Regions from separate parts of the Desulfomicrobium baculatum DSM 4028 genome, predicted to be linked through region 4. Evidence: predicted binding sites of a transcription regulator. Region 4 holds the regulator's gene; each other region holds the start of a gene.
The links. Region 4 encodes sigma-54, which starts transcription at its own class of promoters, with help from an activator protein. Its sites were predicted from a motif close to CTGGCACGGNNNNTGCTT; they were not measured.
Positions count from the first base shown of each region.

Region 1: flgB (flagellar basal body rod protein FlgB) is a predicted target of sigma-54. The motif match lies at 2,915-2,932, and genes of this name have one in related genera.
Region 2: flgF (flagellar basal-body rod protein FlgF) is a predicted target of sigma-54. The motif match lies at 4,696-4,713, and genes of this name have one in related genera.
Region 3: hpsG ((2S)-3-sulfopropanediol dehydratase) is a predicted target of sigma-54. The motif match lies at 5,298-5,315, and genes of this name have one in related genera.

Region 1 is NC_013173.1:3,422,299-3,429,757, forward strand. It holds gene hflX (GTPase HflX) at 1-1,428, opposite strand, end outside; gene DBAC_RS15135 (IMP cyclohydrolase) at 1,472-2,065, opposite strand; gene DBAC_RS15140 (tetratricopeptide repeat protein) at 2,195-2,752, opposite strand; gene flgB (flagellar basal body rod protein FlgB) at 3,005-3,415, shown strand; gene flgC (flagellar basal body rod protein FlgC) at 3,415-3,852, shown strand; gene fliE (flagellar hook-basal body complex protein FliE) at 3,909-4,232, shown strand; gene fliF (flagellar basal-body MS-ring/collar protein FliF) at 4,257-5,870, shown strand; gene fliG (flagellar motor switch protein FliG) at 5,871-6,881, shown strand; gene DBAC_RS15170 (FliH/SctL family protein) at 6,874-7,459, shown strand, end outside.
Region 2 is NC_013173.1:2,762,008-2,769,466, forward strand. It holds gene DBAC_RS18000 (rod-binding protein) at 1-264, opposite strand, end outside; gene DBAC_RS12055 (flagellar basal body P-ring protein FlgI) at 279-1,394, opposite strand; gene DBAC_RS12060 (flagellar basal body L-ring protein FlgH) at 1,378-2,067, opposite strand; gene flgA (flagellar basal body P-ring formation chaperone FlgA) at 2,081-3,031, opposite strand; gene flgG (flagellar basal-body rod protein FlgG) at 3,035-3,817, opposite strand; gene flgF (flagellar basal-body rod protein FlgF) at 3,892-4,668, opposite strand; tRNA gene DBAC_RS12080 (tRNA-Gly) at 4,805-4,879, shown strand; gene rimP (ribosome maturation factor RimP) at 4,966-5,454, shown strand; gene nusA (transcription termination factor NusA) at 5,503-6,828, shown strand; gene DBAC_RS18430 (YlxR family protein) at 6,877-7,086, shown strand; gene infB (translation initiation factor IF-2) at 7,076-7,459, shown strand, end outside.
Region 3 is NC_013173.1:2,452,861-2,460,319, forward strand. It holds gene DBAC_RS10710 (NAD-dependent succinate-semialdehyde dehydrogenase) at 1-87, shown strand, start outside; gene DBAC_RS10715 (sigma-54 interaction domain-containing protein) at 210-1,601, opposite strand; gene hpsH ((2S)-3-sulfopropanediol dehydratase activating enzyme) at 1,804-2,700, opposite strand; gene hpsG ((2S)-3-sulfopropanediol dehydratase) at 2,761-5,232, opposite strand; gene DBAC_RS10730 (NAD(P)-dependent oxidoreductase) at 5,822-6,682, shown strand; gene DBAC_RS10735 (TRAP transporter substrate-binding protein) at 6,859-7,459, shown strand, end outside.
Region 4 is NC_013173.1:175,494-182,952, forward strand. It holds gene rapZ (RNase adapter RapZ) at 1-707, opposite strand, end outside; gene DBAC_RS00740 (PTS sugar transporter subunit IIA) at 735-1,184, opposite strand; gene hpf (ribosome hibernation-promoting factor, HPF/YfiA family) at 1,188-1,733, opposite strand; gene rpoN (RNA polymerase factor sigma-54) at 1,802-3,229, opposite strand; gene lptB (LPS export ABC transporter ATP-binding protein) at 3,336-4,058, opposite strand; gene DBAC_RS00760 (LptA/OstA family protein) at 4,055-4,582, opposite strand; gene lptC (LPS export ABC transporter periplasmic protein LptC) at 4,597-5,133, opposite strand; gene DBAC_RS00770 (KdsC family phosphatase) at 5,130-5,654, opposite strand; gene kdsA (3-deoxy-8-phosphooctulonate synthase) at 5,644-6,450, opposite strand; gene pyrG (CTP synthase) at 6,457-7,459, opposite strand, start outside.

The DNA of each region.
Region 1 (7,459 bases), 700 kb from region 4:
GACCTGGGCCTCCATTTCCGGATGGGAGGCGTCGGCCACATGCACCAGCACGTCCGCGCTCTCAAGCTCCTCCAGGGTGGCCATGAAGGCCTCGCGCAGATCAGCGGGCAGATGGCGGATAAAGCCCACCGTGTCGGTCAGGATGATTTCCCGGTCCTCGGGAAAGCGCAAGCGGCGGCTGGTGGGATCAAGGGTGGCGAAAAGCTTGTTCTCGGCCAGGACCACGCTCTTGGTCAGGGTGTTCAAAAGCGTGGACTTGCCCGCGTTGGTGTACCCGACCAGGGAGACAATGGGCAGCCCGGCCTTGTCGCGACGACTGCGCGTGGACTTGCGGTGCTTACGCACGCTGCCGAGCTCAGTCTTGATCTGGGCGATACGCTCGCGGATCTTCCGACGATCCATCTCCAGGCGCGACTCGCCCGGACCGCGACCGCCGATGCCGCCGGCCAGACGGCTTAAAGCCCTGCTCTGCCCCACCAGGCGCGGCATCATGTATTTGAGCTGGGCCATCTCGACCTGCATCTTGCCCTCGCGGGTCTGAGCGTGCTGGGCAAAAATATCGAGAATGAGCTGCGTGCGGTCCAGGACCTTGCGCTCGGTGATCTCGCTCAGGTTGCGCTGCTGCGTGGGGGTCAGCTCCTGATCGAAAACCAGGGTCGCGGCATTCTTCTGCAGGGCCAGCACTTCCAGTTCGGCAAGCTTGCCCCGGCCGAGGATGAGCTTGGGGTTGACCCTGGTCACCCGCTGCACGACCTGCCCCACAACGTCCAGTCCAGCGGTGGCGGCCAGCTCCGCCAGCTCCGCCAAAGATCGCTCCTGCGCGCTCTTGGACTCCGAAGCCACGCTGACCAGAATGGCCGCGCCCTCGCGGGCCGTGGTAGCCACGCTCTGGCCCGTCCGCGCAAGTTCGTCTTCCAGGGCCCTGACGCCCGCGCCGAAATCGAAATCCACATCGTCCCAGATCATGGCCGGGTGCACCTGATAGGGCAGCTCATCGGCGTTGGGCGGCAGGATATGGGCGATCTGGCAGGTTATGGGCGCCCCGTCGGAGGACACCGTCAGCACGCTGACCGCGTCCAGACGCAGAAAGACCATGTCCATGAGGTCTTCCTGGGTCAGCAGGGACGAATCAAGATGGGTGTGCAGCAGACGCAGGCCGGAAAGGCGGGAATCGGCTTGCCTATGACGTGAAAGCTCGGGGATCAGGATGCCATCCTGCTCGCCGACAATGACCATGACCGGCACGCCCTTGCGGTTGATGAGCACGCCGAGCTGTCGGCTGACGCCGCGGCTCAGGATGGCCAGTTCCCGGGCCTGGTCGGGAGTGCATCCGCCCTGATCGGGGAAGCGCCTGTTGTAGAGTCGGGAAATGGCCGTGATCTGACTGGGCTTGAGGCCTGTCAGATTGCCGAGAGGTTTGGATGCTATGGTGTTCTCTCCGTGGCCGGTGTGCGCCGGCCGGGCCGCTCCGTCAGGAGCGGCTCAGGTACTCGGTGATCATGCGGTCGTATTCCGAGGTCAGGGCAAAGGTCGCCACGGCCATGCGCTTGCGGAAGGCCAGGGAAAGGCAGCCGCCGTTGTCCTTCATCTCCTGCATGCATTCGGCATAGTAGGACGGACCCGGAATGACGGCCACGGAATGGAAATTCTTGGCCGAGGCGCGCAGCATGGTCGGCCCGCCGATGTCGATCTGCTCGACGGCCTGCTTGTCTTCCAGGGTCTGACGCACGGCTTCGGCAAAGTTGTAGAGATTGACGCAGACAAGGTCAAAAGGCGTCAGACGCAGATCTTTCAAGGTCTGCATGTGGGTGGAATCGTCCTTGTCCGCCAGGATTCCGGCATGCACGTGCGGGTGCAGGGTCTTGACCCGGCCGCCCAGGATCTCCGGAAAACCGGTCACATCGCTGACGGAACGCACCTTCAAACCCGCCTGGACGAGTTTCTTGCGAGTGCCCCCGGTGGAAACCAGCTCCACTCCCTGCTCTTGCAGAAAACGGGCAAAGTCATCAAGGCCTGATTTATCTGTAACGCTCAGGATGGCCCGGCGAATTGGCAACATGTTCATGGTGTCCCCCTCTCGAAAAGAATGTTCGCCGTGCACTGCCACCTTTGATCACAATATGCAATAACACAGGCAGGCCAGCCCCCGGATTACCGGGGACCGACCTGCCAGAGGGAGGGGAACGGAACCGTTCTAAAGCTGAGCCAGAAGTTCGGCCGCCGACGCGTTGGCGGGGTCCATCTCCAAAAGCCGATGCAGATGCGCCCTGGCCTCGTCTTTGCGGCCACACGACACAAGGCATCCGCTCAAGGCATAGCGGACTTCGCTTTTGCCGGGGTTTAACTCCAGATGCTGTTCCAGGGGGGTGATGGCCTCGGCCGTGCGTCCAAGCACGTGCGCGACCTGAACCAGCCCGAAAAGCGCGACGATGTTTTCAGGATTGAGGGAAAGGGCTTTCAGATACAGATCAAAAGCCTTGCCTTCCTGGCCCTGATGGGCGCTGACCAGGGCTATTCCCGCTATGGACTTGTCCGAAGAGGCGATATTCTCGGCCTTCTGATACATGGCCATGGCCTGGTCCAGGTCCCCACGCTGCACTGCGATGGTCGCAAGGCCCAGGTATGGATCAGGGTGGACGCCGTTGCTGCTTGCGGCTTTATGGTAATAGCTCTCGGCCTTGTCCAGCTCACCCATGAAAAGATAACATTCGCCAAGTTCCTTGTTGATTTCATAATCCAGATGCGAACTCATGGTTCCTCCTCCTTGTCGGCAGATCTCGTATGCGTTGACTCTCTGCCAGCGACTTAGCAACTTTGATGCCACCCTTTGCGCTAGTCAGAAAAACTTTTCCCGGAATATGGCTTTCACACGGCAACATTTTGGTATTAAACATTATATTGCATTCTGCTCAATCTGGAATGGTCATTGCAAACCAGACCTCGTCAGCATCCCGGCTCTGCTCTATCCAGAACAAGAAATGCCGGTACGACAAGGGGTTATCGAATGAAAAGCTTGTTTCCCGATCACATTGATCTGACGGCCAAGGTCATGGATTTTCAGCTCCAGCGTCAAAACATCGTCAGCGCCAACCTGGCAAACATCAATACGCCCGGCTACAAGGCGCGCACCCTGGAGTTCGAAAAAGACCTGCAGGCCGCCCTCGGACTCTCCGAATCCGGGGCTGTCGCCCGCACGCATCCAGACCACTTTCCTCTCGCCTTCGCCGCCGACCAGACCGAGGCCAGCGTCACCAAATCCTTGACGCCACGCGTGGTGCAGGGCGTGGACAACGTGGATCTCGACAAGGAAATGGCGGCCATGGCCAAGAACAATCTCCTTTACAATACACTTGCGACGGTGATGCAAAAAAGCTTCACCGGCCTGAAGCAAACCATCGCTGACGGAGGCAAATAATGGACTTCATGACCGCCATCGATGTCGGTGCGTCCGCGCTCAAGGCCGAACGCACCCATTTGAATGTCATTTCCATGAATCTGGCCAACGCCAAAACGACCAGAACCGTGGACGGCGGCCCCTATCGCCGCAAAGAAGTCGTTTTCAAGGAGACCGAAGTGCAGAGCCCCTTTTCCAAGGCCATGAACTCGGCCCTGGATCAGGACGTCAAAGGGGTGCGGGTCGAATCCGTCCAGAATGACAGACGGCCGCTGAAGCAGGTCTACGAGCCGGGGCATCCGGACGCCGACGAGGAAGGCTATGTCAGCTACCCGGACATCAACGTGGTGGAAGAGATGACCAACATGCTCTCGGCCATGCGCGCCTACGAGGCCAATGTCTCGACCATCACCACGTCCAAAAGCATGTTCTCAAAGGCCCTTGAAATCGGGCGTTAACCCGGAATGATAATCCGGGTCGGATAAAGAAGCAGTCATAGACAAGGAGGCATTCCATGGCGGTATCACCTTTGGCCATCAAGGCCTATTCCGCGGCAAGCGAGCTCTTGAGGAACCCCAAGAGCCTTGACGCCAAAAACAACTCCACCAAGGAAGCAACCCAGTCCTTCGCCGAGACCATCGAAGAGTCCCTGGCCAAGGTCAACGATATGCAGGGCGAAAAATCGCTCATGATCCAGGATTTTGTCTCGGGCAAAAACCAGAATGTGCATGAGCTCATGATCACCCTGCAAAAAGCCGGACTGGCCATGGATATGACCTCCGCTGTCCGCAACAAGGTCATGCAGGCATACCAGGAAATAATGCGCATCCAGTTCTGATTCTAATACACGCGAGGATTCACCATGCCCCCCTTTCTGCAAAACACTCTGGCCAAGGCCACGGACTTCTGGACCGACAAATCCCTGGCCCAGCGTATCCTCCTGGGAGGACTGCTGGTCTCGCTGCTGATCGCTTTCTTCGTCATGATCTTCTGGATGAACAAGGTAGACTACAGGGTCCTTTACAGCCAGCTCTATCAGGACGACGCGGCCAGCGTGGTGAGTTACCTGCAAAAGGAAAAAATCCCCTACCAAATCACCGATTCCGGAGCCACCATCATGGTACCGGGTGACATGGTCTACGAAGCGCGGATCAAACTGGCCGGCGAAGGCTCGCTGCACGGTCAGGGCATCGGCTTCGAGCTCTTCGACGAGAACAGCATCGGGCAAACCAACTTCGTGCAAGGCATAAACTATCAGCGCGCGCTCCAGGGCGAACTGTCCCGCACCATCTCCGAGCTGTCCGAGGTGGAAAGCGCCCGCGTGCATCTGGTGCTGCCCAACAAGAGCCTCTTCGTCGAAGAGCAGGCCCCGCCCTCCGCGGCCATCATGCTCAAGCTCAAGGGCGGGCGCAGCCTTGGAGCGCAGCAGGTGCAGGCCATCGTCAACCTTGTCTCCACCAGTGTCGAAGGCATGAGCGCCGAACACATCACCCTCGCCGACAGCCGGGGCAAGATCCTCTATGAGCCCAAAACGGACACGGACATCGCGGGTCTGAGTTCGACCCAGCTTGAATACCAGACCAGCATGCAGCGCAGCCTGGAGCAACGCATCGAACAGCTCCTGCTGCCCATTGTCGGCCCTGGACGGGTCATCGCCCGGGTCAATGCCGACCTCGACTTCGATCGCACGACTATCCGCAAGGAAATTTTTGATCCCAAGTCCGCCGTGGTCAGGAGTGAGGTCAAGAACGAAGAGGAAAGCAAGGGCTCAGCCAATGTCGACGGCGGCACGCCCGACCCCAATTACCAGGGCGAGAACGACCGCACGGCGTCAGGCACTGCGCAGGAAAGCGTCCGCACCTCTTCCACCACGAATTTCGACATCAACAAGGAAGAACAGCAGATCATCGCCCAGGTCGGAAGCATCAAGCGTTTAAGCGTTGCCGTTCTCGTCGACGGCAAGTACATTCAGCAACAGGACGGCACGTACGCCTTTGAGCCTCTGAACGCCGAGCAGATGGAGCAGATCCGGCAGCTCAGCCAGAGAGCCGTCGGCTTTGACGACGCTCGCGGCGACGCCATCGAGGTCTCCTCGATCTCGTTTGGCGAGCCTGTCGGAGCCGAACAGGCCCCGCTTCTGGATGTTGCCTCGCGCTATTTCCAGCTGCTGGGCAAGCCGCTCCTCAACACGCTCATCATCCTCCTGTTCCTGCTCTTTGTGGCCCGCCCCGTCGTGCTGGCCCTGATCCGGCCCAAGGTCGACAAGCCCACGGTGCAGACCGCCGACCAGCTTGGCGCGGCCCAGGAGCTCATGGCCCTGACCGAAGGTTTGAACGAAGAGGACATGGCGGCCGTGGACGCGGTCAAGCGCATCGAAAACGCCAAGCACCTCGCACAGCAGCTCGTTGAACAGAACATGGATCAGGCCGTCATGATCATGCGCCAATGGATGACTCAGGGACAGGGAGAAGCATAAGTGGCTGCACCTACTGGAAAACTGACCGGCCCGCAGAAGACGGCCATTCTCATTCTTGCCCTTGGCGACGCCTTTGCCTCCGAGGTCTTCAAGAAATTCGAACGCGCCGAGATCACGGCCGTGTCCCGGGCCATGGCCAAGCTGGACTCGGTGAGCAAGGAGCAGGCCGAGGATGTCCTGAAGGAATTCAACCAGGCCATGACCATCGGCAAGGAGATGCTCTATGGCGGCCCCGAACAGGTCCGCAAGATGATCTCCTCCAATCTTGATTCCGACACGGCGCGCTACATCCTGGACGAGCTTGATTTTGATTCCGGGCCCGTGCCTTTCAAGGAACTCGGCAACGTCAGCCCCAAGATCCTGGCCCAGATCCTGCGCAACGAACATCCCCAGACCCTGGCGTTGATTCTCGGCCATCTTCCGCCGGACAACGCAGGAAATCTTCTTCAGAACATGGCCCCAGGCGTACGGGCCGAGGTGCTCATCCGCCTGGCCAAGCTCGAAGCCGTGGCCGAGGAGATGCTGGTCGAGGTCGACCGGGTCCTGCAGAGCCAGCTCATCGCCATCGGCGGCAAGGAAGGCCGCAAGGTCGGCGGCGTCAATTCCGTGGCGGAAATCCTGAACGCCATCGACCGAGCCACGGAAGAAGAGATCATGGCCGACATCGAGGAAGAAAGCGCGCAGTTGGCCGAAGAGATCAAGCAGCTCATGTTCGTCTTCGAGGACATCATCAAGATCGACGACCGTGGCATCCGCGAAGTCCTCAAAGAAATCAGCAACGAAGACCTGACCATGTCCCTGAAGACGGCCCCCGAGGAGCTGCGCGAGAAGTTCTTCAAGAACCTGTCCGAGCGCGCAGGCAACATGATCCGCGAGGACCTGGAGATCATGGGACCGGTCAAGCTGTCCGAAGTGGAGGCCGCGCAGCAGAACATCGTCAAGCAGGTCAGACGACTGGAGGCCGAAGGCCGCATCGTCATCGCCGGCAGCGGAGGCGAAGTCCTTGTCTGATAACGCGCCACTCTCCTGCAGGGTCATTTATGGCCTGCACAGCCGCGACGGCGTCGGTCTGAACCGCCCACCCGCCCTGACCTGGAACACGGAGACCGAGGACCACTATATGGAACAGGTACGCCAGCGCGCCCAGCAAATGGCCAAGGAAATTCTGGCCCGAGCTCTGGCCGAAGCCGAGCAAATCCGCGCCCGCGCCGAGGCCGAAGGCTTCGCCGCCGGGCAAAGCAAAGCCAACGCCCTGGCGCAGGCGGAAACCGCGAAAGTCTGCTCCTTCATGGACACGATGCAGGCCGCGCTGGTCACTGAAAAGGAGCGCATCTACGCCGAGCACAAACAAAGCCTTTTTCAGATTCTGCGCCTGGCATTTGAAAAAACCCTGGGTGTTATGCTCGACGAACAGCGCGAACAGGTCCTTGGCACCCTCTTCGAGGAAGCCGTTTCGCAGCTGCAGACCAGAACCTGCATCACCGTGCATGTCTGCCGCGAGGACCTTGATCTGGCCAAATCCCTGGCCGACCAGACGCGGGAGAAACACTCCGATCTCCCGGAAATTCGCATCTGCGCCAGTGCTGAAC
Region 2 (7,459 bases), 1.4 Mb from region 4:
CTTGACCGACAGCTCCTGGTCGAACATGGACAGATAGCCCTCTTCTTCCTTGGAATGGAGCATTCCCTCCTTGGGCACGGAAGCACGCATCTGTTTCCAGATCTGGCCGATGAACACGGCCTCGAAGTCCTGGCAGGCTTTCTTGAGCTTGGCCTCGTCCATGCCTTTTTCGGGCTGCACTTGGGAGCGCAGATTCCGGAGCCTGTCCTGCAGGCTTTGCGTCGGATCAGGTTCGGGCAGGCCCGTGGTGATAATCTCGTTCATGCCGCCTCCGCTGGCTAGATGACTTCAAGATCGGCATGCAGAGCGCCCGCCGATTTCATGGTCCGCAGAATGGAAATCAGGTCCCGGGGCGTGGCGCCAATGGCATTCAAACCATCGACCAGCTCCTGGATGGACGCCCCCGCCATGAGAATGAGCCGACGCTGCTCTTCGCGTACGCCGATCTCGGTGGCCGGAGTGATGGCCGTCTGGCCCGGGGAGAACGCTCCGGGCTGGGAAACCTGAGGCTGTTCGGACACAACCACGTTCAGGTTGCCGTGGGACACGGCCACCTTGGCCAGGGTGACGTTGGCGCCCAGAACCACGGTGCCGGTCTTTTCATCGACAACCACCTTGGCCCGACTGTCGGGCTGGACTTCCAGATTTTCCAGGGAGGCCATGAGCGCGACGATATTGCCCTGATACTGGGAAGGAACCCCGAGCCTGATGGAGGAGGCGTCCTGGGCGTGGGCGTACTGACCGCCAATGGCCTTGTTCAGGCTGTCTGCGACCTGCTTGGCCGTGGAAAAATCCTCTACGCTGAGCTGAATGGTGATGTCATTTTGCTCGTTAAAACTGAAAGGCACGCTGCGTTCGACCACCGCGCCGCCAGGGATGCGGCCCACGGTGGTGACGTTCTTGGTCGCCGTGGCCGCGTCTCCGCCGGCTGAAAATCCGCCCACGGCCAGGGCACCCTGGCTCAGGGCGTAAATACTGCCGTCAATGCCCTTGAGCGGGGTCATGAGCAGCACGCCGCCCAGCAGCGAAGACGCATCCCCCACGGAAGAAACTGTCGCGTCAAGCCGGGAACCCGGTCTGGCCGAAGCCGGCATCTTGACCGTGACCATGACCGCGGCGACGTTTTTGGGTTTGAGCGCTGCCCGATCGACCTTGACCCCCATGTTTTCAAGCATGTTGGCCATGGACTGGATCGTAAACTGCGAGCTGCTCTTGTCCCCGGTCCCCGGCAGGCCGACCACCAGTCCGTAGCCGACCAGGTCGTTGGAGCGCACGCCGCCGAAGCTGGCGATATCCTTGAGGCGCACTGCGCCGGCAGGCATGCCGAGGCTCAGGGACAGGCCAAGGACAAGAAGCAGGAAGGCGAAGCGTCTGGTTTTAGAATGGCCACACATTGTCAAGTATCCTCGCAAGCCACCCGGGGCGTTGTTTGTCGGCCAGGACCCCCTCGCCGTAAAGTTCGATGCGCGCTTCGGCCAGGCTGGTGGACATGATGGTGTTGTCGGCGTCGATATCACGATCCCTGGCCACGCCCTGCACCAGCACGATCTGGGTTTCGCCGTTGACCCGCGTTTCGCGGGCTCCGACCACTTCCATGAGCCCGCCGCCCAGAACCCGGGTCACCCTCGCCGCCACGGTGGTGGTAAGGGAACTTTCACGCTTGGTTTCGCCGTCACCCTCAAATCCGCTGGTGGAGCCGGCATTGACCAGAGCATCCGGTCCTACGGTCGCGCCGGGAATCAGCGGCAGCTTGTCCTTGCCCAGATAGGCGCTCACGCCCAGATTCATGGAACTTTCCCTGTCGGCCGTGGTCGAGGCCTTGCTCTTGGACAATGTGGTCTCGACCACCTTGATGAGCACAATATCCCCGACCCGTTTGGCTCTGGCATCGGCAAAGAGCATGGTTGCCCCGTCCGGATCAAAGAGCGAGCCCGGATTCCGGGCCTCGGACACCCGCTCCTGCGGAGGAGGGGTGACCACGGCTGCGGGCATGGGCGGACGGCTCGTGGTCCGACATCCGGACAGGACCAGCACCGCCAGCATCAACATCATACATCTTTTCTGCATATTTCCTCCCGGCCTACGGCACACGCACCGTTTCGGCGTCGACAACCTGCGCGGCAACCACTCTGCGGCTCTGCATGTTCCGGACCCGGATGGTGTTGCCGATGCCGCCGTCCTCAAGACTTTCGACCGGCACGGTCAATTTGAGTGTCTGCCCCGCATAAATCAGGGTCAAAATCTGCCCCTTGGCCACCACGGGGATGAACTCCACCGCGTCGGCGCTGATAACCTGTCCCTCGCCCACCGCCGCAGTCATGCGCAGGGGCAGGTTGCGACCGTCCCATGGCTCCCGCGCCATATAAGCCAGATTCTTGCGCGCAAAACCGACCAACCCAGGCTCCAGCATGTCCCCCCTGTTCAGGACACGAGCGGCGCAGGGCACAGTCTTCCAGACATCGGCGAAGACCGTGCCCGTGAAGCTCTGCAGCGTGCGGCCATCTTCGGTTACAGCCTCCAGCCGCAGACTGATCCGCCCCGGCGCGGGCGTACCCACGGGAACAACGCGAATCTGAACCGGGTCCTTTTCGGAGATGAAGAGATAATCCGCCATGCGATGCTCACGGATTTCCACTTCGCCCTCATGATGGGCCAAGGCGCTCGTCAAAATTTTGTCGATGGCCGGCCGCATGGCCAGAGCGCTGAGCACCTGCCCGCCGCGCTGGACCTGAACCTGATCTGGAACATCCAGAGGAGGCAGGGCCGTCCCGAACCGCTGCGCGATCAGTTCGCGCAACCTGGGGCCGTTCAGATTGACCCGGGCGCCATCGAATTTGGGTGAGGCCAACAGCGGCACCGCACCAATGCCGGCCAGCAGCGTCTTGGCGTCCTCGCCCTCTGCTCGGGCCAGGTCGCTTAACGTGATGGCCGGCCCGTCCACGCACACGGCCCCGGCCAAAATCAGTCGGCCCTGGGCCACGGCCAAGCCGGGACAAAGCAGAAGGATGAGCAGGGGAACCAGAAAACGCATGCGCTACCTCTTCAACTGATTGGCGGTCTGCAGCATCATGTCGGCCGTGGTGATGGACTTGGAGTTGGCCTCGTAGGCCCGCTGGCCAACGATCATGTTGACCATCTCCTCCACGATCTCCACGTTCGACATCTCGAGGAATCCCTGGGCCAGGGTGCCGGCATTGTTCTCCCCGGGCACGCTCTCCACAGCCTCGCCGGAACCGTCGGTCTGCACATAGAGGTTGCGCCCCATGGCCTTGAGACCTGCCGGATTGACAAAGGTGTAGACCGGAATGTCTGTGCCGGCGATCTCCGCTCCGGCCTTGTCCACGCATGTCAGGCGACCGTCCTCGGTCACGACGATGTTCTGGGTCTCGGGCGGAACAATGAACTCCGGCTGCAGGGGGTGCCCGTTGTCGGTCACGATGCGTCCGTCACTGTCGAGCTTGAAGGCCCCGCTTCTGGTGTAGGATTCCTCGCCGCCCCGATCGACACGAAAAAATCCGTCGCCTTCGATAACCAGGTCGAGCTGGTTACCCGTATTCTGGAAATCGCCCTGCGTGAATATCTTGTGCACGGACACGGGCCGAACGCCCATGCCGACCTGCATGCCCACGGGCAGGCGATCGCCTTCCTGGTTGGAGGAGCCTGCGATCTTCATGTTCTGGTACATGAGATCCTCGAACTCGGCCCGGTTCTTCTTGAATCCGGTGGTGTTGACGTTGGCCAGGTTGTTGGCCGTGACGTCGAGATTGAGCTGCTGGGCGATCATGCCCGAGGCGCTGGTCCATAATGCGCGAATCATATTTTCTTCTCCTTGCGGGATCACCCGCTCCCTTCTCGCCGCCCGCGATCACGCCGCGGGCCCGTACTGGAAATTTATCTCGGCGCGCCGACCTCTGCGATAGCCTTCTTGTCCTGTTCGAACGAGCCGCTGATCATCTTCTGGTAGGCTTCGAAAGCGCGCATGGCCTCGATCATGTTGACCATCTCCGAGACCACGTTCACGTTGGCCGCTTCCAAAAAGCCCTGCTCCACGGTGGAATCCTCGGCCGGGATGGCTTGTGCGTCCGCGCCGGGACGGATACGCAAAAGAGAGTTGCCCACCTTCTCCAAGGCGCGCGGGTCCTCGACCCGGACCAGTTCGATGGTGTCGATCAGTTCGCCGTTAACGGAAAACCCTCCGTCCGCATCCACCAGGACGGCCCCGCCCTCCGGCACCTGCAAAGGCCCACCCGCGCCCAGAAGCTGATTACCGTGAGCGTCCACGACAAAGCCTTCGGCCGAAAGATGGTACACGCCCTGGCGGGTCATAAATTCCCCTTCCGGCGTCTGGACCCGGAAAAAACCGTCCCCGGCGATGGCCAGGTCAAGCGGGTTGCCGGTGCTCTTCATGGGGCCCTGGGACATGTCGATGACCGCCTCGGAAATCCTGGGCTGAGCCAGAAGATTGGCCTGCGGCCACGGCACCTTATCGGTTAGCGTGGTGTTGGGATCGACCATGTCGTGGGCGTAACGGCGAAAGGTGTCCCGAAAGGCCAGTTTTTCACTCTTGAAGCCTGTGGTATTCACGTTCGCCAAATTATTGGCGATGCTATCCAGCCGATGCTGCTGGGTAAGAGCCCCGAATACGGCGCTATAACTGCTGTCTTGCATGTGGGGTCCTCCTTGGTAACGCTCATTGAGCAAATACCAGGCCAGTTGAGATGCGTACCGGCAGAGCGCGCAAGGGGCGCACTAAAAAAACACTTGACTGCCATCCCCCCCCTCATGCAAGGGAAACGGTTGCAGAGCGGGTGTAGCTCAATGGCAGAGTACAAGCTTCCCAAGCTTGGAGTCGCGAGTTCGACCCTCGTCACCCGCTCCACTCCTGTATGTGGTCATACTGATATTCGGTAGCTGATGGGGGTGGGCCTTTTCGTGGTCCACCTTTTTTTTTCCGGCAGGCGTAAAATGGACAAAAACGAAATACACGCAAGACTCATGGAAATGGTGACGCCCCTGTGTGAGGCCCGGGATCTCGAGGTCTGGGGCATCGAACTGCTCTTCGCGGCCGGGGGACGGCACAAGATCGTACGTGTTTACCTGGACTCGCAGCAGGGCGTCGGCATCGACGAGTGCTCGGAAGTCAGCAGACATCTGAGCCTGGCCCTGGACGTGGAGGACATCATTCCCGGCGCATTCAACCTGGAAGTGTCCTCACCCGGTCTTGAGCGGCCCTTTTTCTCTACGGAACAGATGCTACCCTATGTCGGGCAGACTGTGCGCATCCGCCTGGATAACCCGCTCGAGGGCAGAAAAAATTTCAAAGGGCGCCTGCTTTCCATAGAATCGCCCATGTTTACGCTATCCGACGACAGCACTACATTTGAATTGAACTGGGATGATGTGGGCAAAGCCAACCTCGTCTACGAGCCCTTCGACCAGGGCAAGAAACGATAAATTTCGGAATACGGCGGGTTGTTTCCGCACGGAGAACGGAGGACGTTCATGAATTTGGAACTCAAAAAAGCCATCGACCAGATCAGCAAGGACAAGGGCATCGACCGCGAGATGCTGATCGACACATTGGAAGAAGCCATTCGGGCCTCCGTGACCAAAAAATACGGCGACAAGATGGATATCGAGGTCACCTTCAACGAGGAGACCGGCGAGATCGAAGTCTACCAGTTTAAGATCGTGGTCGAGGAGATCGAAGATCCCGACACGGAGATTCTCATGGTCGACGCGCTCAAGCACGACCCCAACGTCGAACTGGACGACGCCATCGGATTCCGTCTGCAGGTCGAAGACCTGGGACGCATCGCGGCCCAGAGCGCCAAGCAGGTCATCATCCAGCGCATGCGCGACGCCGAGCAGGAAATCATTTTCGAGGAATACAAAAACCGCAAGGGCGAGATCGTCAGCGGCATCATCCAACGCCGCGACCGTTCCGGCTGGATCATCAACCTCGGACGGACCGAGGCCCTCCTGCCCAAAGACAAGCAGATTCCACGCGAACGCTTCCGCCAGGGCGACCGGGTCGAGGGACTCATCATCGAAGTACGCAAGGAAGGACGCGGGCCGCAGATCATCATCACCCGCTCCGATCCCGAGTACATGACCGCCCTGTTCCGCCGTGAAGTTCCCGAAGTGGCCGACGGCACCGTGAACATCATGGGCGTAGCCCGGGATCCGGGCCTGCGCGCCAAGGTCACGGTCCTGTCCCAGGATTCCAACGTCGATCCGGTCGGAGCCTGTGTCGGCATCCGCGGGTCGCGCATCCACAGCATCGTGCAGGAGCTGCGCGGCGAGCGCATCGACATCGTACTCTGGAGCCCTGACATCGCCACCTACGCGGCCAACGCCCTGTCTCCGGCGCGCATCTCCAAGATCGCCATCGACGACGAGGAAAAATCCCTGGAGGTCGTGGTCCCCGAGGATCAGCTGACCCCGGCCATCGGCAAGAAGGGCCAGAACGTCAAGCTCGCGGCCAAGCTTCTGGGCTGGAAGATCGACATTTTCACCAACACCCGCTTCAACAAGGTGCACAAGGACCGCCACCTGCTGGAACAGCTGGCCAGCGCGGCCCAGGTTTCCATCGCGGACTTCGCCGAGGCCGGCTTCGACTCGTTGGAAGCCATGGCCGCCTGCACCAACGAGCAGCTGCTCGACATCCAGGGCATCAGTGAAGAAAATATCGGCGCCCTGCGCGGAGCGTTGAACCTCCTCATCAGCCAGAACCGGGAAGAAACCCCGGAAGAATCCGAACCATCGGAAGTAAAAGGCCTGGTCGAAGGGGAAGATGCGGATTACGCGGACGGAGACGAAGCATAGATGATTCCAGCGGATGACAAGACTGCCTGCACCCAAGGACCGATACGCATGTGCGTGATCTGCAGGCAGCGTTTTTCCAAAGACGAACTATATAGATTTACCTGCCCTGTTCACGGAGAGCTCACTCTGACCGCTGACAGCACCGGAAAAACACCGGGACGGGGTTTTTATCTTTGCCGCGATGCGGCGTGCCGGAACAAATTCGAGCGATTCAAGGGCTGGCAGAAGAAATGTAAGGGGGTTGGGCATGTCCACTAGATTGCGGGTGAGAGACCTTGCCACGGAGCTTGATATCTCCAGCAAGGATTTAATGACGTTATTGCGGGAACTCAAAATCCCGGCCAAGAGCCATATGAGCAGCCTGACCGACGAAGAAGTCGGACAGGTCCGCAATCACCACCAGAACCGGGCCGCAACGCCCCAGGTCGTGGACACGCGCGCCACCACGGGCGTCATCGTGCGCAAGCGGCACAAGGTCGCGGCCACTGAAACCCCGGCCGAAGAGCCCGCCCCGATCGAGGTGGAAGCGCCCGAAGAGACGGTGGAGAAGCCCAAGACGCGCAAGCCTTCACGTGCGGTCATCGTCACTCCGGCGCGCATCATCGAGGAAGCCCCGAGCAGCGCAGCCGAG
Region 3 (7,459 bases), 1.7 Mb from region 4:
GGACTTGGCCGGGAAGGCGGTCGGCAGGGATTGGATGAGTACCTGGAAACCAAGTACATCCTGCTTGGAGGTCTGGACAAGCGCTAGTGCGCCCGGCGTGGAAATCCTCCAAGAGCATTCACCTGAAAAAGTGATGCCAGGGGCTGCCTTCTCGGCGGTCCCTGGACGCTGATCAGCCCCTTTTCGGTTTGCCGGGATGACCGTCAGCTTTAGCCGCCGTCCCTGGGCGTCTCACCGAGCTCCTTGAGCTTGCGGAAGACCGTGCTGCGGTTGATGCCGAGTTTCTTGGCCGCATCGTTCACGGATCCGAACTGGTCGATCGCCTTCCGCAGGACGCTCCCTTCCAGGTCCTGCATTATTTCCTTGAAAGTGCGGCCCTCCAGATCCACATCGGCGAGATTTTCAGGGCAGACGCAGGGCTTGCCGCGCGTGCCACGGGCGAAAGGAAGATCCTCCACGCCGATAAAGCTTTTCCGGCTGGTGACCACCAGCCCTTGAATCAGATTTTCAAGCTCCCGCGCGTTGCCCGGCCAGGAATGACGCAACAGGGCGTCGTCGGCCTCGGCGCTGATCTTCATCTCGCGTCTGTATTTGGCGCAAAAGAAATCCAGGAATCCGTGAGCCATGGGCAGTATGTCCGCTCTGCGCTCGCGCAGGGGCGGCAGTTTCAGGACGGCCACCTTCAGACGGTAGTAGAGGTCGGAGCGGAAGTTGCCCAGACGCACTTCCTTCTCGAGATCCTTGTTCGTCGCAGCCAGGACGCGCACATCGACCTTGCTTGCAGATGTGGCGCCGACCCGCATCACCTCCCTGTCCTGAAGCAGTCGGAGCAGGCTCGACTGCATGGTCAGGGGCAGATCTCCAATCTCATCCAGAAACAGGGTGCCGGACGCGGCCGCCTCTATGAGCCCGATCTTGCCGTGCCTGCTGCCCCCGGAAAAAGTGCCGCTGGTGTAGCCGAAGAGCATCGTCTCAATCAGGCTTTCGGGGATACTCGAACAGTCGGCCTTGATGAAGGGTTTTTCGGACCTGGGGCTGACCGAGTGGATATGCCGGGCGACGACGTCCTTGCCTACGCCGGTTTCGCCGATGAGCAGCACCGTGGCATCCGTCTCGGCGATGTTGTCGATCTGGCTGTAGATTTTGCGCATGGCCGGGCTGTGGACGACGCGAGGATACTCGGCCGCATATTTCTGATCGGCCATATTCATGGTCTGGTACGCGTCGAGAAGTTCCTTCTGGATCGCGAGCTTGCGCTTCAAGTCCATGAGGGTGGTCACGTCGCGCATAAAGGTGATGACAAACGCCACCTCTCCCGATTCGTCGAGGATGGGCGTTCCTTCCAGGATGAGCTTGCGGCCTCCCGCGTTCTGGATGCTGGAGTGGCTCCGCTTGGTCTTGACGATCTCGGGATTGATGACAACGTCGAAGAGCCCGTGCTCCATCATCTCCACGGCCGACTTTCCGAGCAAGGATTCTCTGGGGATTCCGGTCAGTTCGCTGTGCCGGTTATTCAGATAGACAACGATTCCGGCGTGATCGGTGATGCACACGGCGTCTTTGAAGCTGTCGAGAAACTGTTCGAAGAATTTTGAAAACATGGATTGTCTTGGAAGAATGTTCGGAGTCAAAAGAAATTTCTTCTTCCGATCCCGCGCGCTCTGTCAAGGCGGGAGTTGGGGCGGTTCATGGCGGCGTGCGTTCATGCGCCGTGAACGTGTGCGTGCGGGGCCTGAACCGGACGGCCGGCATGAAAAAGCCCCGTCAGATGGACCTGCGGGGCGTCGGAGGGAGAGGACGGGGCTAAGCGGCTATGGCCTTCAGCCTTGCCATGAGGGCGGGGGCGAGCTTCGCGTCTCCCATGGGAAAGGGTCGCTTCAGGAATTGGTACTTGGGCTGCCCCATGCGGTGATAAGGCAGGAGTTCGTAGGTCAGCCGTTCGCGCTTGGGCAGATGCGCGACAATGGCCCTGATGTCTTCCTCGGTGTCGTTGAATCCGGGAATGACCGGAGTGCGCACCGTGATGGGCAGGTCAGGATAGGCGCGGAGCACGCTCTCAAAGTTTTCGAGGATGAGTTCGTTTCCGACGCCTGTGCCCTGCCTGTGCCGTGCCGAGGACATGGACTTGATGTCGAAGATGAGGCCGTCAAGGAGCCCGCAGGCTTCGAGCAGCGCCTCTGTGGAACAGTGGCCGCAAGTTTCCATGACGGTGTTGATCCGTCTGCGCCTGGCGTCGCGCAGCAGGGCCAGCGCGAATTCGGGCTGAAACATGGCTTCGCCGCCGCTCAGGGTCATGCCGCCGCCGGAACGGGCATAGAAGACGCCGTCCTGTTCAACCGCGTTCAGGACCGCGTCCACGGTCATGGCCTTGCCGTAGACGCTCAAAGCTCCCGTCGGACAGGCGTCGACGCAATCCGGCGCAGTCCCGCAGAGGGCGCAGTCGATGGCCGGCAGCCCTTCGATGTCCATGATGCGGGAGCTTGGACAACTGGTGATGCACCGCCCGCAGACGGCCGGGGTCAGGCATTTCGCCATATTGAAGGCCAGCTCGGGCCGCAGATGCTGGGATTCGGGATTACTGCACCAGTCGCAGCGCAGCGGGCAGCCTTTGAGGAAGACCATGGTGCGGATGCCTGCCCCGTCATGGACGGTGTATTTCTGGATGTTGAAGACGTATCCTTGCTGATTCATGTCACTCATGTCTTTCTCGTCGTTGTCGAAAGGGTGCGAGGGGAGCGCGGCCCCCTCGCACGGATTGATTCACATGTCGCCGTGTTCGGTACGTTCGATGATGTCGTTCTGGAGGTCGCGGGACAGGTCGCAGAAGTATGCGCTGTACCCGGCGATGCGGACCAGCAGCGAACGGTAGCTGTCCGGATCTTTCTGGGCGGCGAGCAGCGTTTCGCGATTCACGATGTTGAACTGCAGGTGCCACAGCTTCAGGTCGCACCAGGTGCGGATCATGTCCATGACCTTCCTGGTGCCCACGTCGCCCGCCACGCACTTGGGTGAGAGCTTTATGTTCAGCAGCCGGGACGCGCGGTTGGTCAGGCCGTAGTTTTTGGTATGGTAGTTGGACAGCATGACCGCGGTGGGACCGTTCCTGTCGGCGCCGTGGGACGCGGACGAGCCGTCGGACAGGGCGGTCCAGGCCAGGCGGCCGTTGGGCGTGGCGGACACGACCTTGCCGAAGGGCACATGCGAGGTGATGGGCACGTAGCGGACGTCGACGTGGATACCGCGTTCTTCGGAGCAGCGTCTGGCTTCGAGCTGGGTGAACCGGTCGATATCCTTGGCGATGCTGTCGGCGTATGGATCGTTGTTGCCGTAGCAGGGAGCGCCCTTGAGCATTTCCCGCACGGGCAGGTACCCTTCGAAGTTGGCCTTCAGGGCCGCGACGACTTCGGCCATGCTCAGCTTCTTGTCCTCGAAGACCAGCTTTTTGATGGCCGCCAGGGAATCGACGACGGTGCCGTAGCCCAGGAACTCAAAGTAGGAGTAGTCGACGCCGCCTTCGATCTTGTATTCGTGCAGGTCCTGCATATTTTCCATGCAGAGGTTGTGCATAAGAGATGAAAAAGGCGCGGCGAAGTGCATGGGCCTCAGGCGGTCGACGACGTATTGCTGCTGGAAGGCCTTGCGCAGCAGATTCAGATGCTGGGCCTTGTAAGCTTCATAGAATTCCTCCCAGGTCTGCATGGCGCAGGGATCGCCGGTCTCAAGGCCGATGACCTCGTCACCGTAGTGCGGCATGCGGCCTTCGTGCATCAGCATCTCAAGCGCGGAAGCGAAATTGATGTAGACGCAGCCGGAGGTGTAGGTGTCGCGGTTGGGCATACGCGCCTCGGTGCAGCCGGAGACGGCGTAGTCCAAGGCTTCGCTCATGGGTGCGCCCTTGATGGCGTACAGCGGCACGACCTCCTCGTCGTTGATCAGCTTGGGAAAGCCGGAGCCATCCTTCACGGTCAGGGCCACCTCATGCAGAAACCGTTCGGGGGAGCGGCTATGGATGCGCGCCGCCAAGTCGGGATAGTTCAGGGGGAAGTCCCGCTTGGATTCGAGAAAGAGGTAGGAGAGGTCGTTGGTGGCGTCCTCGCCGTCCGGGGTCTGACCGCCGATGGTCACCGCCTCCCAGTGCGCGTATCCCTCCTGGAATTCATTACCCGTGGGGTTGATGTACAGGTCGATGAACTGGGCCATGTCGACCCACATGCATTCCAGCAGCTCGCGGGCCTCTTCGCGGGTGATGACCCCGTTTCTGATGTCGGCCTCGTAGTAGGGAAAGAGGTACTGGTCCATGCGGCCATTGGAGATGATGGCGCTGGCCTTCTGCTCGATGCGGGAAAACATCTGTACGAACCACTGGCACTGCATGGCTTCGCGAAAGCTGCGGGCGGGGTATGCGGGCACATGCTCGCAGGTCTCGGCGATCTGGAGCAGTTCCGCCTTGCGCCTCGGGTCCGTTTCCCCGGCGGCCAGATCTCTGGCCAGTTCGACGTGTCGCCTGGCCCAGATCATGACCGCGTCACAGACCAGAATCATGGCTTCGAGGAAAGGCTTCTTGTCCCACATGTCGCGGGAATTGGTCGTATCGAGGGCGGCAAGCCTGGTCTTGGCCTCGTTCTGCATGTCCACAAGGCCGCGTTTCAGGACTTTCTCGTAGTCCGGAACCCACTGCAGGGCCGAGCGGTAGGAGGATGTCTCGCTGACCACGAATTTGGATTTGAGGCCGCGCTCGTCATGGTAGGTCACGTTGCGGAGCTCGGCCGGCAGCACCTGATTCAGGTGTTCGTGGTAGGTCTTGCCCTCCCAATACGGTGCAATTTCCTCCACAAGGATCTTCATGTCGGAGTCCGAAATCAGAAACGGGCTCTTCGTGCGATTGGGCAGGTCCTTCATGACTTCGATGTAGAAGTCGCCGTCGATTTCCGGGTACAGGATGCCGTACCGTCCAAGCTTGCCCACGCGACCGGCGAGGAGCTGGTCGGGAGTGATGTAAACGTTCATGTTTTCAGCGACATGCTTCAGGGCCTTGGCCCAGCGCAGGGTCAGCAGCTCGCCCTCGCTCTCCTGCATGGAGCGGGTAAAATACAGGGCGCGCTCAATGTCGACATGAGGTACCGCAAACTGGTTGCGTTCAAGGATCTTGTAGACCCGTTCACGACCGTTCCGGTTGATTTGAGTTGCTCCCGAGATGCGTTCTTCCTGGGGGGACTGGCAGCAGGTGGTCATATTCGTCTCCTCAGCCTTGCGGCGTGAATGTTTTTTTCAAAGCACGTCATGTGCTTTTTCCTCAAAAGCAGATGGCATGCCATAATCATAACAAACTGTTTTTATGAGACAAAATATTCATAGCCGCATTCAGGTTATGAGGCGCAGGGGTTGCGCAATGATGCGAAACAGAGACTTTTTAATTTTTTAAACAATGATTTCAACGATAAAGCCATATTGTCTCAGTTTTGAGACAGGTCTGGTTGTTGCGAAAGTGCGGGAAGAACCGTGATTGCGCCCCGGAAGGACCGCAGGCCGGGATGACCCGCGCAATCGAACCCTTGAGGGCATTATCTTGCCCGGACGCGCCCACTTCTTGCCCGAAAACAACCAAAGTGCCCGCTTACGGGCAGACGCGACTCCCGCCCCAAATCTGCTCATCTACAAAAATGTCCCGTAGTCTGAGCACATAACGACATCCTCTCATCAGGGAATGCCTTGGAACGCTCTTTGCTCAAGGTTCGGAAGGATGGACGTGACAGGAGTTCTCCTTTTTTTGAACTCGTTAATTTTCCAGAATAATTACATGACAACTTCAACGGAGGCAGACATGCAGATCGGATTCATCGGAGTAGGACTGATGGGAGGCCCACTGGCCCGCAACCTGATTCGCGCCGGCAAGAATGTGCTCGTTTTCGACCTCAGCGAAGAGGCCGTGAAGCGCACCCTCGCCGTCGGCACCACCGGCAAGGCTGCCGCCGCCGTGGCGGACCTGGCCTCCTGCGACATCGTCTTCACCAGCCTGCCCCTGCCGCAGCACATCAAGGGCGTCGTCCTCGGTGAAACAGGACTCTATGCCAAGATGCGCAAGGGCGCGCTGCACATTGAACTTTCCACCATTGATCCGGGTGCCGCCAACGAGATGCGGGCCGCTGCGGAAAAAGCGGGCCTGGGGTATCTGCAGTGCACCCTGGGCAAGACTCCGGCCCATGCGGAAAAGGCCGAAGAACCCATGTTCATCGGTGGCGAAAAGGCCCTGTATGCCGCCAATGAAGACCTGTTCAAGGTCATCGGCATCCCCAGCTATGTCGGAACCGTCGATGCGTCCTGCGCCGTCAAGCTCATCTCCAACATGATCGGCATGACCAACCTCGCCGTGCTCGCCGAAGGCATCAAGGTCGGCGACAAGGCCGGCCTGGATCGAACCCTGCTGCTCGAACTTTTGTCCGACACCGGCGCCCGCAGCTTCCAGATGGACGTGCGCGGTCCGTGGATCGCGGCCGATGACTACAATCCTCGCTTCGGACTGGATCTGGCGCTCAAAGACGTGCGCCTTGGGCTGGAAATGGCCCGCGCCTGGGATCTTGATCTAAAAGCCATGGAAGCCGCCCTGGTCTACTACAAAAACGCCAGCGCCGAAGGCTACGGCAAGGAAGACTGCAACGCAGTCGCCAAGGTCGTCGGCAAATAACCGTTTTTTCTCAAGTTCGAGGGTTTTCGCGATAACGCAGTGAGAAACGCCTTACCATGAGTCCTGCGGGAAGCGGCAAAACCGCTTCCCATATCCTTCAGATACGGTGAATGCCCTGCATGGATGTCCTGTGCAGGCGGAGATATAACCCAGCCAGAGATCAAAGGAGAGACCGCATGAGACGAGTTCTGTACGCCATCACGGCCCTAGTTTTTCTGTTCAGCGTGACGACGGCTTCCGCCGCCGAGTACAAGAAAATGACCATCAGGGCTGCCACGGCCAACCCCGAAGGCAGCCTGCACACCACGGCGATCAACAAGTTCAAAGAGATCATCGAAAAAGAATCCGGAGGACAGATCACCGTCCAGACCTTCTACGGCGGCTCCATGGGCGACGAACAGTCCAATGTCCGCCAGCTTCGCAGCCAGGAAATCCACTTGGCCGTCCTGGCCGTGGGCAACCTGACCCCCTTCGCCTCCCAGGCCAACATCTTTTACCTGCCCTACATGTTCCCCAAGATTGACTCGGCCTACCAGCTGCTGGGCCATGACGACTTCACCGCCAAGGTCGCCGACAAGGTCGTCGAACAAAGCGGCACCCGGCCCCTGTCCTGGCTCATCGGCGGCTACCGTCACATCACCAACTCCAAGCACCCCATCGCCAAGATCGACGACCTGCAGGGGCTGAAAATCCGCGTGCCCCCCGTGGCCGTGCAGCTCGAAGCCTTCAAGTCCTGGGGCGTAGAACCTCACCCCCTGGCCTGGTCCGAGACCTTCA
Region 4 (7,459 bases):
AGAAGTCTGCGCAGATACTCGCGGCCAGGGTTGCTGCCCAGCACGTAGCGGGCGATGGCCTCATCCTTTCCGGACATGGGTCGCAGCGCTTCGTCGAAATAGGGGTTCGGCAGAAAGCGCAGGTCCGTGACGTCGTCCGCCTCGGTCGGGGCGCCGTACTTGAAGCCGAACGAAATCAGGTGCACCCGCATGCCTTGGCTGCGGGAGGAGAGGCTCTCCCATTTGTCCTGAATGACTCGACGCAGATCGTGCACCGAATAATGCGACGTGTCGATGACCAGATCCGCCTGGGTGCGGATGGGCTCGAGTATTTCCCGCTCCCTCTCCAGTGCCCCTTCCAGACCGAGGTTGCCCGAGGTCAGGGGATGCGGGCGGCGGGTGGTAGCGTATCTGCGCAGCAGGATCTGGTTGGAAGAATCCGTGAAGATGACTGTCGGCCGCACGGAAAACTTCTGGATATCAAGCAGCACTTCCTTCCACTGTCCCACGAAATCGGGTTGGCGCAGGTCCATGCCCATGGCCAGCCCTGGGTATTCCTTGGCCGAGGAATTGAAGAACAGCTCGATGAGGGCCGGGGCCATGCGCGCCGGAAGCCCGTCGACACAGAAAAAGCCCATGTCCTCGAAGACCTTGAGCGCCGTGCTTTTGCCTGAACCGGACATGCCGGAGACAATGACCACGTTTTTCTGTTCAGATTCCAGCTGCATGGAGTTCTCCGGACATGTTCGGTCGGCCTAGACGGTCTGCAGCAGTTGCCACAGCCCTTCCTGGCCGGGAGAGTTGGTAAAGGCCTGACGGAACGAGCTGTCTTTTAGCAGGCGGGAGACCGTGGCCAGAAGCTTCAAATGCAGGCCGACCACGCTTGAAGGGGCCAGCACCGTGAAAAAGATGCTGGCCGGTTTGTGGTCCAGACTGGCAAAATCCACTCCTTCGTGGCTGCGGCCGACAATGACCAGAACCTGATCGATACTGTCCAGCTTGCCATGGGGTATGGCGATCCCATCCCCGATGCCCGTGGTTCCGAGCAGTTCCCGATCCATGAGGACCTGGGTCACGCGCTTGGGGTCAAGATCGGGGTATTTGGCCGACAGCCGCGAAACGAGTTCGGCCAGGACCTCGGGTTTGGTCCTGGCCGAGAGGTCGGAGATGATCAAATCCTTGTCCAGGTATTCAGCAAGCTTCATTCCCTATACCCCGGGGTCGATCAAACCGAAATCTCCGGTTTTGCGACGATAGATGACATTGATCCTTTCACTTTCCGCGTTGAGGAAAACAAGGAATTCATTGTCCGTGCTTTCGAGCTGCAGGGCGGCTTCTTCAACGATCATGGGCTTGGGCGAGAAGTCGTCTTCGGTCTTTTGGATAACGGGCTTGCGCTTGGCGTCCGCGTCGTCGTCAAAACCGCCGGCGTCCATGAGAGGGCTGTCGCTGCCGCTTTTGCGACGGCTCTTGTCCTTGTCGCGGGTCTTACGCATCTGGGCTTCAAGCTTGTCCCAGACCATGTCGACGGTGGAGTACATGTCCTCGCTGTCTTCGCGGGCGGAGATATGCACATTCTTGCCCGTCAGCACTATATCGGCAATATGCCGGAATTTCTCCACTTCGAGGTTGACCTGCAGGTCGGCGTCGGGCGTGCCGGACATGTATTTGGCGAGCTTGCCGAAGCGGTCCTTGGCGTATTTGCGCAAATGGTCGGAAGGATCGAAGTTTTTGAAATTGAAGGTAATCCTCATGGAAGCCTCCTCGATTGTTGAGGGTCAGCCCGTGGTCCGTCCAAGAGGAGCGGCCCGAGGGCGGGGTGTCAAAAAACTTGTTTTCGCTTGGATGAAGAATCTATCCCCAGCACCGCGCGATACTTGGCCACGGTGCGCCGGGCGATGTTCACATCCAGTGTTTCCTTCAGCACCGCCGCGATCTTTTCATCGCTGAAGGGGTGCTTGGGGTCCTCCTCGCTGACCATTTTCTTGATGATGGCCTTGACCGACTCGGAGCCGACCTGGGTGCCGTCATCCATTTCCAGCGCGGAGTTGAAGAAAAATTTCAGTTCCATGATGCCATGCGGGGTGGCCACGTACTTGTTCGTGGTGATCCGGCTGACCGTGGATTCGTGCATTTCAATGTCGTCGGCCACATCTTTTAAAATCAGCGGTTTCAGCTTGGTCACCCCGTGCTCGAAAAAGCCCCGCTGGAATCTGACAATGCTTTCAACCACTTTATATAATGTTCTTTGCCTTTGGTGCAAGCTCTTCATGAGCCACATGGCGGATCGCATCTTGTCGTGCAGGTATTCCCGGTCCGGGCCTTTGACCGCAAGGTGCATGTCGTCCATGTAATAGGGGCTCAGCTGCAGCTTGGGTAGGCCGTCGTCGTTCATGACGATGACGAAATCCCCCTCGTATTCGTATACGAAAACATCCGGGCTGACATAGATGGTGCTCTCGCTCCCGTAGCTGGCTCCGGGCATGGGGTCCAGGGACTGAATGATGTCCAGATAGGCTTTCAGGTCTTCCATCTGGATTTTGAACTTGCGCAGGAGCGGTTTGTAGCGGCGCTTTTCGATGTCTTCGAGATGGTCGGCCACCAGGGAAACGAGAATCGGATCGTCCTGGCCGAGCATCTCCAGCTGAATGAGCAGGCATTCCTTGGGCGAGCGCGCGGCCACGCCCACGGGGTCGAAGCGCTGCAGGCGATGCAGCATGGACTCGACCAAGGCCAGGGGAGAGAGCGTTTCGGAGGCGATATCCTCGGCCGAGCTCATCAGATAGCCTTGGGAATCGAGGTTGCCGATGATGGCTTCGCCGATCATCTCCTCTTCTTCGGTGATGTTGGACAGGCAGAGCTGCCACAAGAGATGCCCATCCAGGGATGGCTTGCCCGAGAGCCTGGCCTCGTAGGACATCATCTCTTCCAGGGCTTCGGTCTCCTTGAACTGTACCTGCTTGGCGGTGCTTGAAAAATCGCCGAGGTAGTTTTCCCAGTCCGCGTTGCGCATCAGTTCCGCGTCTTCGTGCGAAACTTCGGGACGTGATTCCATCGGAGCCTGGATATCGTGCTCTTCGGAAATTTCCTTGACCCCTTCTTCAAGCATGGGGTTCTCCAAGAGCTCTTGCTGAACGGCTTCAAGGAGCTCGAATCGGGAGAGCTGGAGCAGCTTGATAGCCTGCTGCAGCTGTGGGGTCATGACCAGCTGCTGCGTCAGCTTGAGGTTTTGTCGGAGTTCAAGGCCCATAATGGATTTAATCTCACCGTGTCAGAGGATTGCAGACAAGAAAACTACCTAGTACCGAATCTGCCATAAAGGTTAGGCCCTGGCAATCCTTGGAAAATCGTGTCCGCTAGAGGCTGAATCCCTCGCCGAGATACACCTTGCGCGCGCCCGGGTCGGCGACGATCTCTTCGGGGCTGCCGTTCAAGATGATCTGACCGTCGTAGACCAGGTACGCCCGGTCGCAGATCTGAAGCGTCTCACGGACATTATGGTCGGAGATAAGCACGCCGATGCCTTTGCCGCGAAGGTCCTGGATGATGGTCTGGATGTCGTCCACGGCCAGGGGGTCGATGCCGGCGAAGGGTTCGTCCAGAAGAATGAATTTGGGATTCTGGATCAGGGCGCGGGCAATTTCCAGCCTGCGGCGTTCTCCACCGGACAGAAAGGCCGCCAGTTGACCCTCGAGTCGGGTGATGCCCAGCTCGTCCAGAAGCCTGTCCGCCGTGCGCTGCTGCTCGTCCTTGGAAAAACCGGAGTATTCCAGGATCAGTTGCAGGTTCTGGCGCACGGTGAGTTTTCGAAAGATCGAGCTCTCCTGCGGCAGATAGCTCATGCCTGCGCGGGCCCTTTTGTGCAAAGGCCAGCGGGTGATGTCCATGCCGTCCAGAAGAACCTGGCCCCGCGTCGGCGGCACGATGCCCGCCAGCATGTAAAAGGTCGTCGTTTTGCCGGCCCCGTTGGGTCCCAGGACGCCAACCACCTCGCCCTGGCGCACATCAAGATCGATGTCGCGTACGACATCCCTGAGCCCGTAGCGCTTGGCCAGCTTCTGGCCGGTCAGCGTGGTCACTGCCCGGCCCCCGGCTTGCTTGCGGGGGTGTTGAAAATGGCTTCGACCCGCCCTTTGCCGCCCAGAACTTCGCTGCGGCTTTCCTTGATGAAGAGCTTTATGACCTCGCCCTGGATCTTGTTGGCGCCTTCCATGAGCATGGGATTGTCTTCCATGGTCAAGAGGTCCTTGTCGGCTTCGTAGGTCGCCTTGCCGCAGGTGCCGGTGCGGCCCTGGTCGGCCTTGATGCGCACGTTGCCCTTGGCGATGATCTTTTTGATGGACCCCTGCTCGTCAGCCACGCTCTGGGTGGCATTGCCGGAGCCTTCCTTTTTTTCCAGGAGCACGGTCAGCGTGTCGGACCACAGCTGGATGTCCTGGCGGATGACGTACACGGAGCCGGTGAAGACCACCTGATCCCCTTTCTGGGTGTAGGTCATGGTGTCGGAAGTGATCTTGACCGGGACGTCTTTGGCTGGGGCGGTTTGTGCGGCCCAGAGTGGAGTCGCGCAGGCAAGGAAGAGAAAAAGTATGAGTGAGCGCATTGGTAACCCGCTTGTCAGTTCATGATAACCTGGACGTTGCCTTGGGCCAGGAAGTCCCCTGTGTCCAGAAAATATGTCAGAGTGTCTGAGCGACCCCGCATGGATTCGCCAGTCAGTTCAACCGTGCCGCCGAGGAGAAGAGTGCTGTTTTGGCCGGTGTAGTCAAGGGTTTCGGAGCGCATCACGTATTGGCCCTGGGTGCCGTGAACCCCGCCCCACATCCTGGCCCGGTCTTCTTTCTGCCAGACCTGGCCCTCGGGAGCCCGGACTTCAATGGGTGCTCCGCCTTCCTCGCCCCAGTATACTATGATCGGGTCGGTGAGTGTCAATTCGTCACCGTTTTCGGCATAGTCGGCGCCCGTGGCGTTCAGGTTCCACAGTTTTTTGCCGTCCTTGCCCTGGCTTAGGTTCACGCCCTTGAGGCTGAGGTCCACGTCCAGATTCTCGATGGAGAGGTTCTCCAGCCGTTCGGGCCAGAGCAGCCGTTTTCCCAGCATGGCGATTCCGGCCAGGACGGCAAGGGCCAAAAGGCCGATCACCACGCGTTTCATTCCCGGACCCAGCCCTGCCACATGTCTTCGAGTTTGCCCTGGGCGCGCAGCACGAAATCGATGGCTTCGCGCACTGCGCCCTGGCCGCCCATGGCCCTGGTGGTCCAGACGGCGAGTTTGAGTATTTCGGGCCGGGCATTGGGCACGGCGATGGGCAGTCCGACCAGGGACATGGGTGCGGCGTCGACCCAGTCGTCCCCGACATAGGCCATGTTCGAGAGGGGGATGCCGGTCTGTTCGGAAATTCCGCGCAGGACCGGGGCCTTGCGGTGATGGCCGGGATGGTAGTGGGTGATGCCAAGCTCCGTTACCCGGCGGCGTACGGCCGGAGAGTCCAGGCCGGTGATGACCGCGAATTCCAGCCCCGCCTGGGGGGCCATCTTGATGGCCAGTCCGTCCTGGACGTTGAAGCGCTTCAGCACGCAGCCCGATTCGTCATAATAGAGGCCGCCGTCGGTCAGCACCCCGTCCACGTCCAGAACCATGAGACGCACGTCCCGGGCGAGGCGCTCAGCATTCATTGGGGATGCTCCAGATGGCAGCCAGTTCGGAGAGCAGCGTGCGGGCCTTGGCCAGAGGCCAGGAATTGGGACCGTCGCACAGGGCCTTGTCCGGGTCCGGGTGGATCTCCATGAACAGACCCTGGCAGCCGCAGGCCACGGCGGCCCGGGCCAGGGGCGGCACGAATTCGCGCTGGCCGCCGGAGGACATGCCCCGCCCGCCGGGCAGCTGCACCGAATGGGTGGCGTCGAAGACCACGGGGCAGCCGAACTGCTTCATGATGATCAGGGAACGGAAATCCACGACCAGATTGTTGTAGCCGAACATGGAGCCGCGCTCGGTCAGCCAGATGCGGTCGAAGCCTTCGGAGCGGATCTTTTCCACCGGCCCCTGCATGTCCCAGGGCGCCATGAACTGGCCTTTCTTGATGTTCACGATGCGCTCGGTGCGGGCGGCGGCCAGCAAGAGGTCGGTCTGGCGGCAGAGGAAGGCCGGGATCTGCAGCACGTCGGCCACTTCGGCCACCAGGGAGGCCTGGCGCGGCTCATGGATGTCCGTGATCACGGGCAGCCCGGTGCGGCTCTTGATCTGGGCCAGCCAATCAAGGCCCATGTCCAGCCCTGGGCCTCGAAAGCTCGCTCCGGCCGTGCGGTTGGCCTTGTCGTAGGAACTCTTGAAGATGAGCGGCAGGTTCAGGTCGCGGGCGATGGCCTGCAGCTCCACGGCCACGGTCATGGCCAGGTCCAGGCTTTCGAGTACGCAGGGACCGGCGATGAGGAACGGGCGTCCGGCGACCAGGGTGGAACAATCAATCATGGTATTCTACTCGGGTTTCTTGTTGGCCACGGCCGCGCGAATGAATTCACGGAACAGCGGATGCGGCTGCATGGGGGTGGAGGTGAACTCCGGATGGAACTGGCAGCCCAGGAACCACGGATGATCCTTGATCTCCACGATCTCGACCAGGCTCTTGTCCGGGGACAGGCCGCTGATGGTCAGGCCGGCATCCTCGAAGCGGCTTTGGTAGGAGCTGTTGAATTCGTAGCGGTGGCGGTGGCGCTCGGAGACCTCGACGGCATTGTAGGCTTCGAAGGCGCGGGTGTCTTTTTCGATCACGCAGGGGTAGGCGCCAAGACGCATGGTCCCGCCCTTCTCACTGGTCATGTCGCGGCGCTGCACGCATTTCTTGCGGAAATCGAACCATTCCTTCATCAGATAGATGACCGGGTCCGGCGTGGTCAGGTCGAATTCCTCGGAGTTGGCCTTGGTCAGGCCCATGACGTTTCTGGCGTATTCGATGACCGCGCACTGCATGCCGAGGCAGATGCCGAAGAAGGGGATCTTGTTTTCGCGGGCGTAGGTGATGGCCGCGATCTTGCCTTCCACGCCGCGAATGCCGAAGCCGCCGGGAACGAGGATGCCGTCGGCGGAAGCGAGCATGGCGGCCACATTCTCGGACGTGATCTCTTCGGAATTGACATACAGAAAACGAATGGCCGCGCTGTTGGCCACGCCGCCGTGGGTCAGGGCCTCATGCAGGCTCTTGTAGGCTTCCTTCAAGTCCACGTACTTGCCGACGATGGCGATGCTGACTTCGGTTTTGGGATTGTGCAGGTTGTAGACGAGATCCTTCCATTCCTGCAGATCCGGATTTTTGGCCGCCAGACGCAGCAGGATGGCGATCTTCTGGTCCACGCCCTCATGATAAAGCGTCAGGGGCAGTTCATAGATGTGGTTGACGTCGATGGCGGTGAAGACCGCGTCCCGGTCCACATTGCAGAACAGTGAAATTTTACGCTTGATGTCGTCGCCAAGGTCCACTTCG